DNA from 2 places in the Rheinheimera marina genome. Region 1 is predicted to be linked to the other one. Evidence: predicted binding sites of a transcription regulator. Region 1 holds the regulator's gene; the other holds the start of a gene.
The links. The regulator FNR, encoded in region 1, switches genes on or off when oxygen is low (the NO sensors DNR and NnrR bind a similar motif). The targets are predictions, from matches to a motif close to TTGATNTANATCAA.

Region 1 (7,036 bases):
TATCCTTTATCAAAGCTGGCCATACCATCTATGTGATGCAAGGCGCCAATCCAGATTTGGTTGTCGATGATTATTACAAAGAAGGCCGGGCTATTAATATGAACCTGGCACTGTACCGCGAAGCCGCGCTTAGAAATTTGCATGCAACCACGCTGATTGCCGGTAATCAGGTGATTGTGCGCTTCCAGGAAAATAAAACCCTGGGCCAACATCTGAAAGTCGAATTCTTCCACAATACTATTGCAGCCAAAGATTTCGTGGTGACGGCAGAGCGCAGCGGGGAAAACCTCTATGTAGCAACCCTACCCTCCACCTTAAGCGGCAAATGGAACCTGATCGTGTCTGATGAGCACAAAGACTGGAAATTAAGAGCCACTGCAATGCTGCCCGTGCAGCAAGAAATTCCGTTGGGTTATTAATCAGGAGCTGTTGTTGTGTTGTGTTTTCATTGCCATGAACCTGTTCCTGACGGCAGTCAGTTTCTGCTGACCATCGAAGGCCAAGCCCAGCCATTTTGTTGCCCTGGCTGCCAGGCGGTGGCGCAGACCATAGTCGAACAGGGACTGACGGACTATTACAAATTCCGCACCGCTCCGGCCAGCAAAGCTGGCCTGGTGCCTGATGAGCTGAAACTGCAAAACTACGATAGTGCCGACGTACTCACGGATATTACCCAACACACTGCCGCTGGCACTCAAATCGAACTGTCGTTATCCGGCATGAGCTGTGCGGCTTGCGCCTGGTTGATTGAAAAGCAACTTAGTGCTGAGTCTGCTATTCATAAGGCTTCCGTCAACTCGTCAACTGCCCGCCTGCAGCTGGTTTGGGATGCTGACCGATTAAAACTGAGCGCCATACTGAAAAAAATCCAGGCGCTGGGTTATCAGGCCAACCCTTTTATCGCTGACAATGAAGAGCAACAGGAACAGGCAGAGCTACGCCAGTTTCTGAAACGTCTGGCCGTATCAGGCATTATGAGCATGCAAGTCATGATGCTGGCGGTTGGGCTCTATTTCGGCGAATACACCGGAATTGAAGCGCAGTTTGAAGGTTTTCTGCGCTGGATTTGTTTATTGCTCGCCACGCCTGTGGTGTTTTATGCCGGCAAACCCTTTACCCAAAGTGCCTGGCGCGCCGTAAAAGCTGGCCAGCTCAATATGGATGTGCCAGTCACACTGGCGGTGTTCTATACTTTTTTCGCTTCTGTGTATGCCACCGTATTTAAAACAGGTGAAGTGTATTTCGAATCTGTCACCATGTTTATCTTTTTGCTGCAGCTGGGCAAGTTTTTTGAATTTCGCGCCCGCGCCCGCGCCAGAGCAGCCACAGGCAACCTGCTGAAAGTGATGCCAGTGTCGGCCCGCTTGCTTGGTGGCGGCGAACCGCAGATCGTCTCGGCAAAACGTTTACAGCCGGGCGATCGCATTCTGGTGCAAGCCGGAGAGACCATAGCGGCAGACGGCCTGGTGCGTTCAGGCATCAGCTCAGCCGATGAATCCATGATGACCGGTGAATACAAAGCGGTCGCCAAACGGCCGGGCGATACCGTACTGGCTGGCAGTTTGAACCACGATGGTCTGTTGGAGATTGAAGTGTCGCAGGCGTTGCCTAGTTCGCGACTTGGCCAAATCATTGCGCTGCAGCAGCAAACACTGAACCAAAAACCACAAATTATTGAAAAAACTACCCGCCTCGCGCAGTTTTTTATCCAGCGCTTACTCATTATTGCGACCCTGACCTTTATCGTCTGGTACTTCTGGATTGACCAGGAACGTGCCTTCTGGGTGACCTTATCTGTGCTGGTCGCAACCTGCCCTTGCGCACTGACCCTGGCCACCCCAACAGCCATCACCTGTGCCTTAGCCCGGTTGAATCGCCAGGGCATTTTGATTAAGAACCAGCAAGTGCTCGAAGCGCTGCCCAAACTGACCACCTTGTTTCTCGACAAAACCGGCACCCTGACCCAAGGCCGCTTTAGCATCGCGCGCAAGGTCAGCTTTTCAGACCAATGGTCGGAAACAGAACTGCTGGCTCTGATTGCCCGGCTTGAGACCTATTCAGAGCACCCTATAGCCAGCGCATTTGCCCCCTACCTGACTCCAGGCGACCCACTAAGTCAGGTACAGCTGCATGTGGGTGAAGGTCTGTCCGCACTCTGGACAAGCCCCGATGGTCAGCAGCGTCAGCTTCAGGTTGGTAGTGCAGCATTTTGCCGTTGCACGACCGTTGAGGCAGCGCAAGTTTACTGCTCTATCGACGGCAAACTTCAACTGGCTGTGGAGCTGGACGATAAACTGCGCCCGGAAACTGCTGCCACTCTGGTTGCACTGCATCAACAACAGCTGAAACTGGTCTTATTGACCGGTGACAGTTCTTCTCAGGTTGAACAACTGGCCAGTCAGCTGCCATTTGACCGGGTCGAAAAAAGCTGTAGCCCGGAACGCAAAGTCGAACTGGTGCAACAGGCTGTGCAGCAAGGCGAACATGTGCTGATGTTGGGAGACGGTATCAATGACAGCCCTTCATTCCACGCCGCGCATGTGTCCGTTGCGCTCGACAGCGGGACGGATTTGTCGAAAAACCAGGCTGACGTTGTGCTGCTGCACAGTGATCTGCGCCAGTTGCCTCAGCTGCTCAGCGGTGCAGTGCTGGCGCAGCGCGTTATTAAGCAGAATCTGTGGTGGGCTATGGGCTACAATCTGCTGATTGTGCCGCTGGCCGTCTGTGGTTTTGTCTCACCGCTGGTCGCGGTGATTGGGATGTCCTTCAGCTCTGTGCTGGTGGTGTCCAATTCATTGAGGTTACTCAAAGCATGAGTATTATTTATGTGCTGATCCCTATCGCCATTCTGTTTGTCTGTCTGGGGCTGGCCATTTTTTTCTGGGCCGTTCGTAGTAAGCAGTTCGAAGATTTGAATAAAGAAGGCTACAGCATTTTATTCGACGACAAACCCCAGAAACCCGAATCGCACGATGACTGAATTTGGCTTGCAACTGCTGAGCTTATTCAGCATTGGCCTGCTTGGCAGCGGGCATTGCCTGGTGATGTGCGGAGGCATGGCTGCCGCGCTGCAGCTTGGCATGACCGATCAAAGCCCTTCACAGCGCACCGCATTACAACTCTGGCTAAGTCTAGGCCGCCTGACCACGTACAGCCTGCTTGGTGCGCTGGTGGCCAGCTTTGGCGCCTTGTTGCTGGCAAGCCTGGGGCTTGCGCTGTTCTGGCTCAAACTACTGAGCGGGCTGCTGTTGCTGGCGATGGCGCTGTATCTGACCCGCCTCTGGTTTGGTCTGAATCAACTGGAACGCGCCGGGGCCGTGCTTTGGCGGCAGATACAGCCCGTTGCCAAAAAGCTATTGCCGCTGAACAGTCGCCGCAAAGCACTGGGCTATGGGTTGTGTTGGGGGTTTTTGCCCTGTGGTTTAGTGTACAGCGCCTTAGGCTGGAGCCTGGCCAGTGGCCACGTCTGGCAAGGCGGCACCATGATGTTCGCTTTTGGTATGGGCACCCTGCCGGCCATTCTGCTGTCCGGCTCGGCAGCCGCCGCGTTGATCCGCCTTAAAAGCCAATTATGGGTGCGTGTATTAACAGGCTTGTTATTAGGCATTTACGCCATTTATCTAATTTGGCTTGCTCTGGCGCCACGCATTTTTTAAGCTGGATTAGTTTTTTATTCAGGGTGGAATTCCACAGGAAGGTTTTATGTCGCACTCCAATCTCAATTGCCAGCACTGTGGCTTTAGTCAGCTTTGTTTGCCTTTTACCCTGAGCACTACCGAGCTGGACACGTTGGATGAGATTATTGAGCGCAAAAAGCCGTACCACAAAAGCGATTATCTGTTTGAGTCTGGAAAAAAGCTGACTGCACTCTATGCGGTACGTAGTGGATCCTTTAAAACCTACACCCTGACCGAATCTGGTGAGGAACAAATCACCGGTTTCCATCTGCCAGGCGATGTGATTGGCTTTGACGCCATTGGTGAACAGCAGCACCCAAGCTATGCGCAGGCGCTGGAAACCGCCATGGTCTGCGAAATTCCCTTTTCACAAATTGACCAGCTGATGGACCAGCTACCTAAGTTACGTCAGCAATTGATGCGGCTGATGAGTCAGGACATCAGCGGCGATCAGCAGATGCTGCTCCTGCTCAACCGGAAAAATGCCGAAGAAAAACTGGCAGCGTTTTTAGCTAATCTGGCTAACCGCTTTGGCAACCGCGGTTTCTCGCGTAAAGAGTTCCGGCTCAGCATGACCCGCGGCGAAATTGGCAATTATTTAGGCCTGACCGTTGAAACTATTAGCCGCTTATTGGGTCGATTCCATAAGGATGAGCTGATCCTGGTCGATGGCAAACTCATTACCATTGTCGATCCTGACGCCCTGCAGCAGTTAGCCGGACAGTCAGTGATTGCCCGCTAAATCCGGGCAAAATTGCCCAGACTCTTGATTTAAAACAAGGTCTGGGCGGGACGATCAGCTTATCTTGGCTACACTTAACTCAAGCGAACGCCAAGCAGGAGATCGACCATGACATCATATGCCAACATTCTGGTGGTGCTCGACCCTTCAGTGGTTGAGCAAAAGGCGCTGGGCAGAGCGATCGAACTGGCCAGATTGCAGGACTGCCAACTCACCGCGTTTTTATCTATTTACGATTTTTCCTACGAAATGACCACCATGCTGTCCGGCGAAGAACGCGAGTCCATGCGCCAGGCCGTTATTGCAGACCGTGAACTCTGGATCCGCGAACTGGTGGCAGATTACCAAGCCGCCGGCCTGCGGATTGATATCCAGGTGGTCTGGCACAACAGACCGTTCGAAGCGATAGTACAGGCCGTACTTGAGCAGCAATTCGACCTGGTGATCAAAGGTACCCACGATCATGACGTACTGAAGTCGATGATTTTTACCCCGACCGACTGGCACGTACTACGCAAATGCCCCTGCCCGGTGTTACTGGTCAAAGACCATGACTGGCCTGAACAAGGCAATATCATCGCGGCAGTGAATGCCGGCAGCGAGCAGACGCATCACAGCTCACTGAATCAGCGTATTTTGCAGCAGGCCAACGCATTGGCCACTTTGCTGCACAGTAAAGTACAACTGGTGAATGCCTACCCGGGCACACCGGTCAATATTGCCATCGAAATTCCTGAATTTAACCCGCAGGATTACAACCAGAACATGAAACAACATCACCAGCTGGCCGTACAGAAGCTGGCGGCCGAATTTGGCATTCCGCAGGAGCAGACTCACGTCGCGGAAGGTATGCCGGAAGATGTGTTGCCCCGGCTGGCGTCTGAGCTGGACGCGGAAATGGTGGTGATTGGCACCATTGGACGCACCGGTTTGTCTGCCGCTATTATCGGCAATACCGCAGAACACGTGATTGACCGGCTCGACTGTGACGTGCTCGCGGTTAAACCGGCGAATTTTGTCTGTCCGCTCAGTAAAAACTAACGCTGCCAGATGACGGGACTTGTGGCGCACAGTATAATGTGCGCCTTTTTTCGTCGGGGTTTTAGTCCATGTCACATTCAGTTCAAGCCAAAGCACAATACAATCTGAACAAACTGCACAAACGTCTGCGCCGCCACGTGGGTCAGGCCATCGCAGATTTCGACATGATTGAAGCTGGCGACAAAGTGATGGTGTGTTTGTCAGGCGGCAAAGACAGCTACACCCTGCTGGATATTCTGCTGAATCTGCAGCAGTCTGCACCTATTGATTTCTCTATTGTGGCAGTGAATCTGGACCAGAAACAACCAGGTTTCCCGGCCGATGTATTGCCGGCTTATCTGAGCCAGCTTGGGGTGGACTTTCAGATTGTTACTGAAGACACCTACTCCATCGTCAAAGAAAAGATCCCGGAAGGCAAAACCACCTGCTCGCTCTGTTCACGCCTGCGTCGTGGCATTTTATACCGCACAGCCAAAGAGCTGGGCGCCACGAAAATTGCCTTAGGTCATCACCGCGACGACATGATTGAAACCATGTTCCTGAATATGTTTTACGGCGGCAAAATGAAGTCCATGCCTCCCAAACTGATCAGTGACAATGGCGAGCACATTGTGATCCGCCCGTTGGCCTACTGCAAAGAAAAGGACATCGAAAAGTACTCCGAAGCCAAAGGCTTTCCGATTATTCCATGTAACCTCTGTGGCTCGCAGGACGGCTTGCAACGTCAGGTGGTGAAAGAAATGCTGCAGGATTGGGATAAACGCTTCCCTGGCCGCATTGAAACCATGTTTCAGGCCATGCAAAACATCACCCTGTCCCATATGCTGGATAAAAACCTGTTTGATTTCGCCGCAGTCCGTCGCGGTGCCACCCTAGCAGAGGGTGATCTGGCCTTTGATAAAGTGGATGTGCCAAAAATCCCTGTTGGTTTACTGGACGACGAGGATTATCAGGAGCAACAGCAGAAGGTTCAGATCCAAACAGTGGAACTCAGCTAAAGTCCTTAGCGCTGATTAAATTCGGCAAAGCGCTGCGCCAGCTCAGCGCTTATTTCCTTCTGCCCCGCTCGTTCCAGTAACTGCATCACCACTTCGGCTGTGCATAAAGCGCCCTGCTGCTGATTACGTCTTAGCTGATAAGCTGACGGGCCAGCAGCCAGACTCAGTCGGGGAATACGCTGCAAATAGGGACTTTGCCGCAGCATTTTCTGACTTTCCTGCCAGGTCGCATCCAGCAGTACTAAATGATGCTGCTCCCAGCACAAGGGTGTATCAGCACTCAGACTTGGCACCTGCCCGCTCGCCGGATACAGCAACCAAAGGCGGTTTTTCGCCGCTAGCTCCAGCAACGTCGCGTCAGGCGCTTTGCGTTGCCACAGTATCCTGCTTACCTGCAGTTCACGGCATGAATTTGGGCATTCAAGCACCAGCTGGCCAGTGTTTGTTGCTCTGGCCAGTTCGCGCTCATGTGTGAGCAAATACAGTGGCATCAGGGCCGGACAAGCAAAGGCGTCGCGTACAATGGCGTCTGACTAAACTCTATGATGGCGCCCTCTGGCAAAGCGTGAGTCAGCATC
Region 2 (7,036 bases), on a different contig from region 1:
ACGTCCCGCTGCTTCTGTTGCGGCAAAGTACGAAGCTGATAACCGGCTTTGTCTAACGCCGTTGCCAACTCAGCCTGAGGGATGTTGGCTAAAACTGACAGGTTAAGTTGCTCAGTCGCCAGGTTTACTGTCGCCTGCAGCACCCCGTTTACCGCCAACATCGCTTTTTCAACCCGAGCCACACAGGAAGCGCAGCTCATGCCACTGACCTGATACAACCGCTGTTCAACAACGACCTGATAGCCAGCCTGTTGCACGGCCTTTACCAATACCGGCAAGCCCGTACTACCGCTGACTGAGGCTGTTTCAGTAGCAAGGTTGACCACGGCATCTGTCACGCCTGGCACGGCTTTCAGTGCTTTTTCCACGCGTCCGGCACAGGACATGCAACTCATTCCTGCGATACCAAACTGTACTGTCTGTTGCATAACGCCCTCTTCCCCGGTGAACTGCGAATAGCCGCATGTAATTCAGGCTAAACGTTGCCCTCATGGTAAGGTCAAGCCGAAAGAAAAAAAACGTCATCTGTTGACCTTCCCTCTGTGGCAAGCTCCAAACTGCGCTGAACTTAAGCCAGGGAGACACCAATATGATTGAACTGACTGTGAACAACATGAGCTGTAACCACTGTGTCAGCATGATCACCAAAGCCATTCACCAGCAGCAGAGTGATGCTCAGGTAGAAGTCGATTTAGCAACAAAGATGGTGAGAGTGCAAAGCCTGCTCAGCCGCGACGAGCTACTACAGGTACTGGACGAAGCGGGCTATTCAGCAACACCCCGCAGCGAAACACAGTAACGACGGGGCAGGCAGCTGCTGCCTCTTGTCTTCCATCGAATATCTCCACAAGCAGTACCATGCCAGATCAAATTGCCTGACCGCCATCCAATTCCCGGAATCAGCCCCCTCCCCCATATAGCAAACGAATATTTTTTAGATTTTTTTGGAATATAAAGAAAAATTTTCAATATAAATACAATTGTGATCATTTGTAACCAAAGCCTGAATTTTCGTCGCTAAAACACAGCACAATACCGCAGAACGCTCTAAAAATTTGATAAAAATCGCATTAAAACTAGAAAATCGTAAAAACAATAACATTTACATTAACAATTTATTGACCAATGATTGGCCGGTCACGTCAACAAAAACAACCATTTCAGGTACAGACGTGATGAATTCAACAACTATCCAGAGAGAACCATATGCAACATAAAAAATTTAAACTGAACCAAGTCGCGTTAATCTGCATGTCCGCTGCAGCTCTGTTCAGCTCAGTGCCGGCCACTGCAGCGCCAGAGCAACAACAAGCTGCTGCCGACCAGCAGGAAAGTAATCAACTGGTTACCCGCTTTATCGTCGAATACAAAGACGAATCAGCCAACTCAATTGGCCAGGGCGAAGCCAGCTTGTCCGCGCTGCCAGAGCAGCAAAGAAGCAGCTTTGTCAAAGCCCATATCGCAAGCGATTTATCTGCGCTGGCAGGGACGTCGCTGGAGTTTGTCCGCACCAGCGGCATCAATTCTAAACGCCATATTGTCAAAGCCGATCGTAAGTTAAACGACAAAGAAACCCGGGAAATGCTGAAGAACCTGGCGAAGGATCCGAACGTCTCTCAGGTGGAAGAAGATAAACTGCTGCAGATTGCCGCCACCCCGAACGACACCCAATACACCAGCCAATGGCATTACTATGAATCAACAGGTGGCTTACGCGCTAACACCGCCTGGGACAGCGCCACAGGTTCTGGTGTCGTGGTCGCAGTGCTTGACACAGGTTACCGTCCGCACGCTGATTTGAACGCCAATATCCTGCCGGGTTACGACATGATTTCGGACAGCTTTGTTGGCAATGACGGGAATGGCCGTGATTCCAACGCACAGGATCCGGGCGATTGGATCCTGGCCAATGAATGCGGTGGCACCCATTCAGCGCAAAACTCTTCATGGCACGGTACCCACGTTTCAGGCACCATTGCAGCCGTCACCAACAACAACAGTGGGGTTGCCGGGGTTGCCTATGGCGCTAAAGTGGTTCCAGTGCGTGTGTTAGGTAAATGTGGTGGTTATACCTCGGATATTGCTGACGGTATCGTCTGGGCGGCAGGGGGCACAGTGTCTGGTTTACCAGTGAATGCCAACCCTGCCAAAGTGATTAATATGAGCCTGGGTGGATCTGGCGCCTGTGATTCAACGACTCAGCAGGCAATCAATACAGCGCGTGGTTTAGGGGCTGTTATTGTGATTGCTGCAGGGAACGACAATGGCAATGCCAATAACTTTAACCCTGGTAACTGTGCCGGCGTGGTGAACGTGGCATCCACCAACCGCAGTGGTGGCCGTGCTTATTATTCTAACTACGGCAGCTCTATCGACGTTGCTGCACCTGGCGGCGCGATGAGCTCTTCCAATGATCCGAACGGCATCCTGTCGACCTACAACACAGGCACCAGCACACCAGGCTCCGACAGCTATGGTTACAGTCAGGGCACCTCGATGGCAGCACCTCATGTGGCTGGTGTGGCCGCGTTAATTAAGCAAGTCAAACCTTCGGCAACTCCGGATGAAATTGAGAGCATCCTGAAAACCACAACGCGCTCATTCCCAGCCACTTGCACCAGTTGCGGCACAGGTATTGTTGATGCAGCAGCCGCTGTCGCGGCGGCAGCGGGCACAGGAGGTGGCGGTGGTACCGGCCAAACAGCCACAGTAACGGATATTTCAGTGGCCCGTAATGCCTGGAAACATTACACGCTGGCGGTTCCCGCCGGTATGGCCAGCCTGACTGTCAGTATCTCTGGCGGTACTGGTGACGCCGATCTCTATGTACGCCAAGGTGCGCAGCCAACCACCAGCAGCTATGACTGCCGCCCTTACCTGACAGGCAATAACGAAAGCTGTAACTTTACTAACCCAAGCGCGGCAACTTACTACATCAGTATCCGCGGCTACAGTGCAGCCTCAGGGGTGACGCTGACCACCTCTTATCAGCCTTAATCCGGGTACTCCGGTGGAGCCATCCTGAAAGCCAAGCCGGTCTGATGACCGGCTTTTTTAACAATCTGCAATGGCCTGTAACGCAGAGGGATACGCAAACCGAAAGTCTGCCACCTGCATCGCTTTGCCACTGTCGACCTGGCGACTGTCGAGATTCAGCCCATCCAGTCCGGCAGCCGGGGTCCCCAATGCTGCACATGCCTGCTGATAGAACTCAGCTCTACAGCAAAACTCAGGGCTGGACAAGTTATAGGTCGCTGGCCACAGCTGTTGGTGCAGCACCTGAACAATAAAGCGGCTGATATCCTGGCTATGCACCATATTCACAGCCCCTTGTGAATCTGGCACCACTTTGCCCGCCATAAAACGCCCTGGGTGACGGCCCGGTCCAATCAGACCGGCCAGACGCAAGGTACAGCTTGGCACGCTCTGGCTGACCAGTTGCTCGGCCTGATACAACAAGGCCACCCGGCTGTCAGTTAGTTGCAGTTCGGCTTCTTCATTGACCAGCCCTGTCAGCCCCTGATAAATGCCGGAGCTGCTGATATGAATACAGGCCAGGCTGCCAGCGGTCACCATCAACTGACACAGCCTGGTTAACGACGCCAGATACAGTGCGGGATTTGAACGACTGGCCGGGATCAGGCACAGCACCACAGCCCCGGAAAAACGCTGCAACAGCGCCGGGTTGTTCAGGTCGTCCGCATCAAAGCGAAGTAACAACCCTAACTCCCCAAGCTCAGCGACAGTACGGGAGTCCCGGCTGGTCAACCACAACTCAACCCCAGCCTGCTGTAACGGTTGCACCAGTTGCCGGGCTAACCAGCCAGCGCCTACGACAATCACCTTCATTTGTTTGCTACACCTTTATGCTGACGATTCGTCCGGAAAGGCATCCGGAACCTTGATCTTTATCAAGATCCAATTCTACAGAAATCAGTAAATTAAGCTTAACTAAAACCTGCTGTGCTGATTTTAGTCACTTGCGCTGTCAACCCATCAAGCCGATCGAAGGAGCTCCCGGATGGATGTTGTAGAACTTTCCAGGTTGCAGTTTGCTGCAACCGCGATGTACCACTTTCTGTTTGTCCCGTTAACGCTGGGCATGACCTTTTTACTTGCCATTATGGAGTCGGTCTATGTGATGACAGGTAAAGAAATTTACCGTGACATGACCAAGTTCTGGGGCAAGCTGTTTGCCATTAACTTCGCCTTGGGGGTAACCACAGGCATTGCGATGGAATTCCAGTTTGGTACCAACTGGTCCTATTATTCGCATTATGTCGGCGACATCTTTGGTGCCCCACTGGCCATTGAAGGCCTGATGGCATTTTTCCTTGAATCCACTTTGGTCGGCTTATTTTTCTTTGGCTGGGACCGTTTATCCAAGGTGCAGCACTTAACCGTCACCTGGCTGGTTGCGTTGGGCTCAAACCTGTCCGCACTGTGGATACTGATCGCCAATGGCTGGATGCAGCATCCTGTGGGTGCCGAGTTTAATTACCAGACCATGCGGATGGAAATGACCAGCTTCAGCGAAGTAATTTTCAACCCTGTGGCTCAGGTAAAATTTGTCCACACTGTGTCGGCCGGTTATGTGACTGGCGCCATGTTTGTGCTGGCGATATCTGCCTGGTATTTGCTCAAAGGCCGCGATCTTGCCTTTGCCCGCCGCAGTTTTGCTATTGCCTCCGCCTTCGGCCTGGCCAGCGCCCTGTCTGTTATTGTGCTGGGGGATGAATCCGGTTATGAACTGGGTGATGTGCAGAAAACTAAACTGGCTGCGGTGGAAGCCGAATGGAAAACCCATGAAGCACCGGCCGCCTTTACCGTCTTCGGTCTGCCAAATGAAGACACCCAAACCACTGACTACGCGCTGATAATCCCGGGCGCTTTAGGGTTAATCGCCACCCGTTCACTGGATAAACCTGTCACCGGCATTGCCGAGCTCAAACAGCAGCACCGCGAGCGCATCATCAATGGCCAGCAAGCCTATGGTCTGCTGAAGCAACTGCGGGCCGGGGATGACAGCCCAGCCACCAAAACGGCCTTTGAAGCAGTGAAAAAAGACTTAGGGTACGGCCTGCTGTTAACCGCCTATGCAGAAGACCCGACCCAAGCCACACAAGCTCAAATTGAACAGGCAGTGGAGCAGAGCGTGCCCAAAGTCGCCCCTATGTTCTGGAGCTTCCGAGTCATGGTTGCCAGCGGCTTTATTATGTTGCTGGTGTTTGCCGCAGCCTTCTACCACAGTGCCAAACGCACCATGGACAAGCCGAAATGGTTACTCAAAGCCGCCATTTTATCGCTGCCTTTGCCCTGGATTGCCTGTGAAGCCGGCTGGTTTGTTGCGGAGTATGGTCGTCAGCCCTGGGCTGTCGGTGAAATTCTGCCGACCCATCTGGCGGCCTCACAACTGACTGTTGGCGAAGTCTGGTTCAGCCTTGGCGCTATCACCTTGCTGTACACCATATTCCTTATTATTGAAGTTTATCTGATGCAGCATTTTGCCCGCAAAGGCCCGTCCGCCCTGCACACCGGCAAATACCATCACGAACAGGATCTGCAGGAGGTTTAACCATGGATTACGAATTTCTGCGCTTTATCTGGTGGTTACTGGTTGGTGTTTTGCTGATTGGTTTTGCCATTACCGACGGTTTTGATATGGGTGTCGGTGCCCTGCTGAAAGTGATTGGCAAAGACGACACGGAACGCCGGATAATGATTAACGCCGTCGCTCCGCATTGGGACGGCAATCAGGTGTGGTTGATCACCGCAGGCGGCGCCTTGTTTGCTGCCTGGCCTCCGGTGTACGCCACCGCGTTCAGCGGTTTCTACCTGGCGATGATGGCCACTCTGGCGGCGCTATTTTTACGGCCTATTGGTTTTGACTACCGTTCGAAACTGGACAACCAGCGCTGGCGCAGCAACTGGGACTGGGCGCTGACTGCTGGCTCAGCCATTCCGCCAGTGATCTTTGGCGTGGCCTTTGGTAACTTGCTGCAAGGGGTGCCGTTCCATTTCGACGAGCTGCTGCGTATTCACTACACAGGGTCGTTCCTGGCGCTGTTAAATCCCTTTGCCTTACTGGTGGGCGTGTTAAGCCTGCTGATGTTTGTGAATCAGGGTGCGACCTATCTGCAAATGAAAACCGAAGCGTCGCTACGCCAGCGTGCTCAGACCGTCTCTGTGGTGTCCGCCTTACTGGCTGCCCTGCTGTTTGTGCTGGCTGGTGTCTGGTTATCAGCGGCCGGCATGGGTTACCAGCTGACCAGCGAACTGGACCACAACGCCATCAATAACGCGGTCAGTAAAACCGTGGAAATCAGCTCCGGTGCCTGGGTGCAGAACTTCGACGAGGCCCCAGTGCTGTGGCTCTTCCCTGTGCTGGGTGTGGCGGCCTTTCTGCTGTCTGCCCTTTGCAGCAAAGCCGCCAAAGCCTGGCAAGCCTTTGTCGCCTCTTCATTGGCGATGACCGGGGTGATTATGACCTGCGGTGTGGCCATGTTCCCGTTCATTATGCCGTCCAGCAGCATGCCGGATCACAGCCTGACCATGTGGGACGCCACCTCCAGCGCGCTGACCCTGAAAATTATGTTTATCGTTGCCTGTATTTTTGTGCCCATCATTTTGGCTTACACCAGTTGGAGCTATTACAAAATGTTTGGCCGGTTAAACCAGGACAGCATCAACAACAACCCGCATTCACTGTATTAAGGAGCTGACTATGTGGTATTTCACCTGGATCCTCGGCGTGTTGCTGGCATGCTCCTTCGGCATCATCAATGCGATGTGGCTGGAGCTGAATGGCTATCCGGATGACAAGGATGGCGAGTGAGTCAAACTGCGTCTGAACTCAAACACTGGCTGGCCCCTTACCGGGTTGGCCTTTGTTTTTCCGTGCTGGCAGGTAGCCTGGCTACTCTGATGTTGCTGCTGCAGTGCTGGTGGCTGGCCTGGTGTTGCGGTCAGTTGCTGGCGGGTGAAGAGCTCAGCCTGACGGATGCCAGCTGGTTTATCCTGAGCTGGCTTGCACGCG

Region 2: a site for FNR is predicted at 3,902-3,915, ahead of ACFO3I_RS12505 (cytochrome ubiquinol oxidase subunit I). Genes of this name have one in related genera too.

What each region holds. Positions count from the first base shown of each region.
Region 1 is NZ_JBHSGB010000005.1:276,511-283,546, forward strand. Features, by position in the region: gene ACFO3I_RS05455 (FixH family protein) at 1-419, shown strand, start outside; gene ACFO3I_RS05460 (heavy metal translocating P-type ATPase) at 435-2,816, shown strand; gene ccoS (cbb3-type cytochrome oxidase assembly protein CcoS) at 2,813-2,980, shown strand; gene ACFO3I_RS05470 (sulfite exporter TauE/SafE family protein) at 2,973-3,656, shown strand; gene fnr (fumarate/nitrate reduction transcriptional regulator Fnr) at 3,703-4,419, shown strand; gene uspE (universal stress protein UspE) at 4,528-5,460, shown strand; gene ttcA (tRNA 2-thiocytidine(32) synthetase TtcA) at 5,529-6,458, shown strand; gene ACFO3I_RS05490 (DTW domain-containing protein) at 6,464-6,949, opposite strand; gene ACFO3I_RS05495 (DUF2987 domain-containing protein) at 6,949-7,036, opposite strand, start outside.
Region 2 is NZ_JBHSGB010000010.1:624,244-631,279, reverse strand. Features, by position in the region: gene ACFO3I_RS12525 (heavy metal translocating P-type ATPase) at 1-428, opposite strand, end outside; gene ACFO3I_RS12520 (heavy-metal-associated domain-containing protein) at 590-799, shown strand; gene ACFO3I_RS12515 (S8 family peptidase) at 1,207-2,997, shown strand; gene ACFO3I_RS12510 (NAD-dependent epimerase/dehydratase family protein) at 3,055-3,849, opposite strand; gene ACFO3I_RS12505 (cytochrome ubiquinol oxidase subunit I) at 4,022-5,575, shown strand; gene cydB (cytochrome d ubiquinol oxidase subunit II) at 5,578-6,714, shown strand; gene cydX (cytochrome bd-I oxidase subunit CydX) at 6,725-6,835, shown strand; gene cydD (thiol reductant ABC exporter subunit CydD) at 6,832-7,036, shown strand, end outside.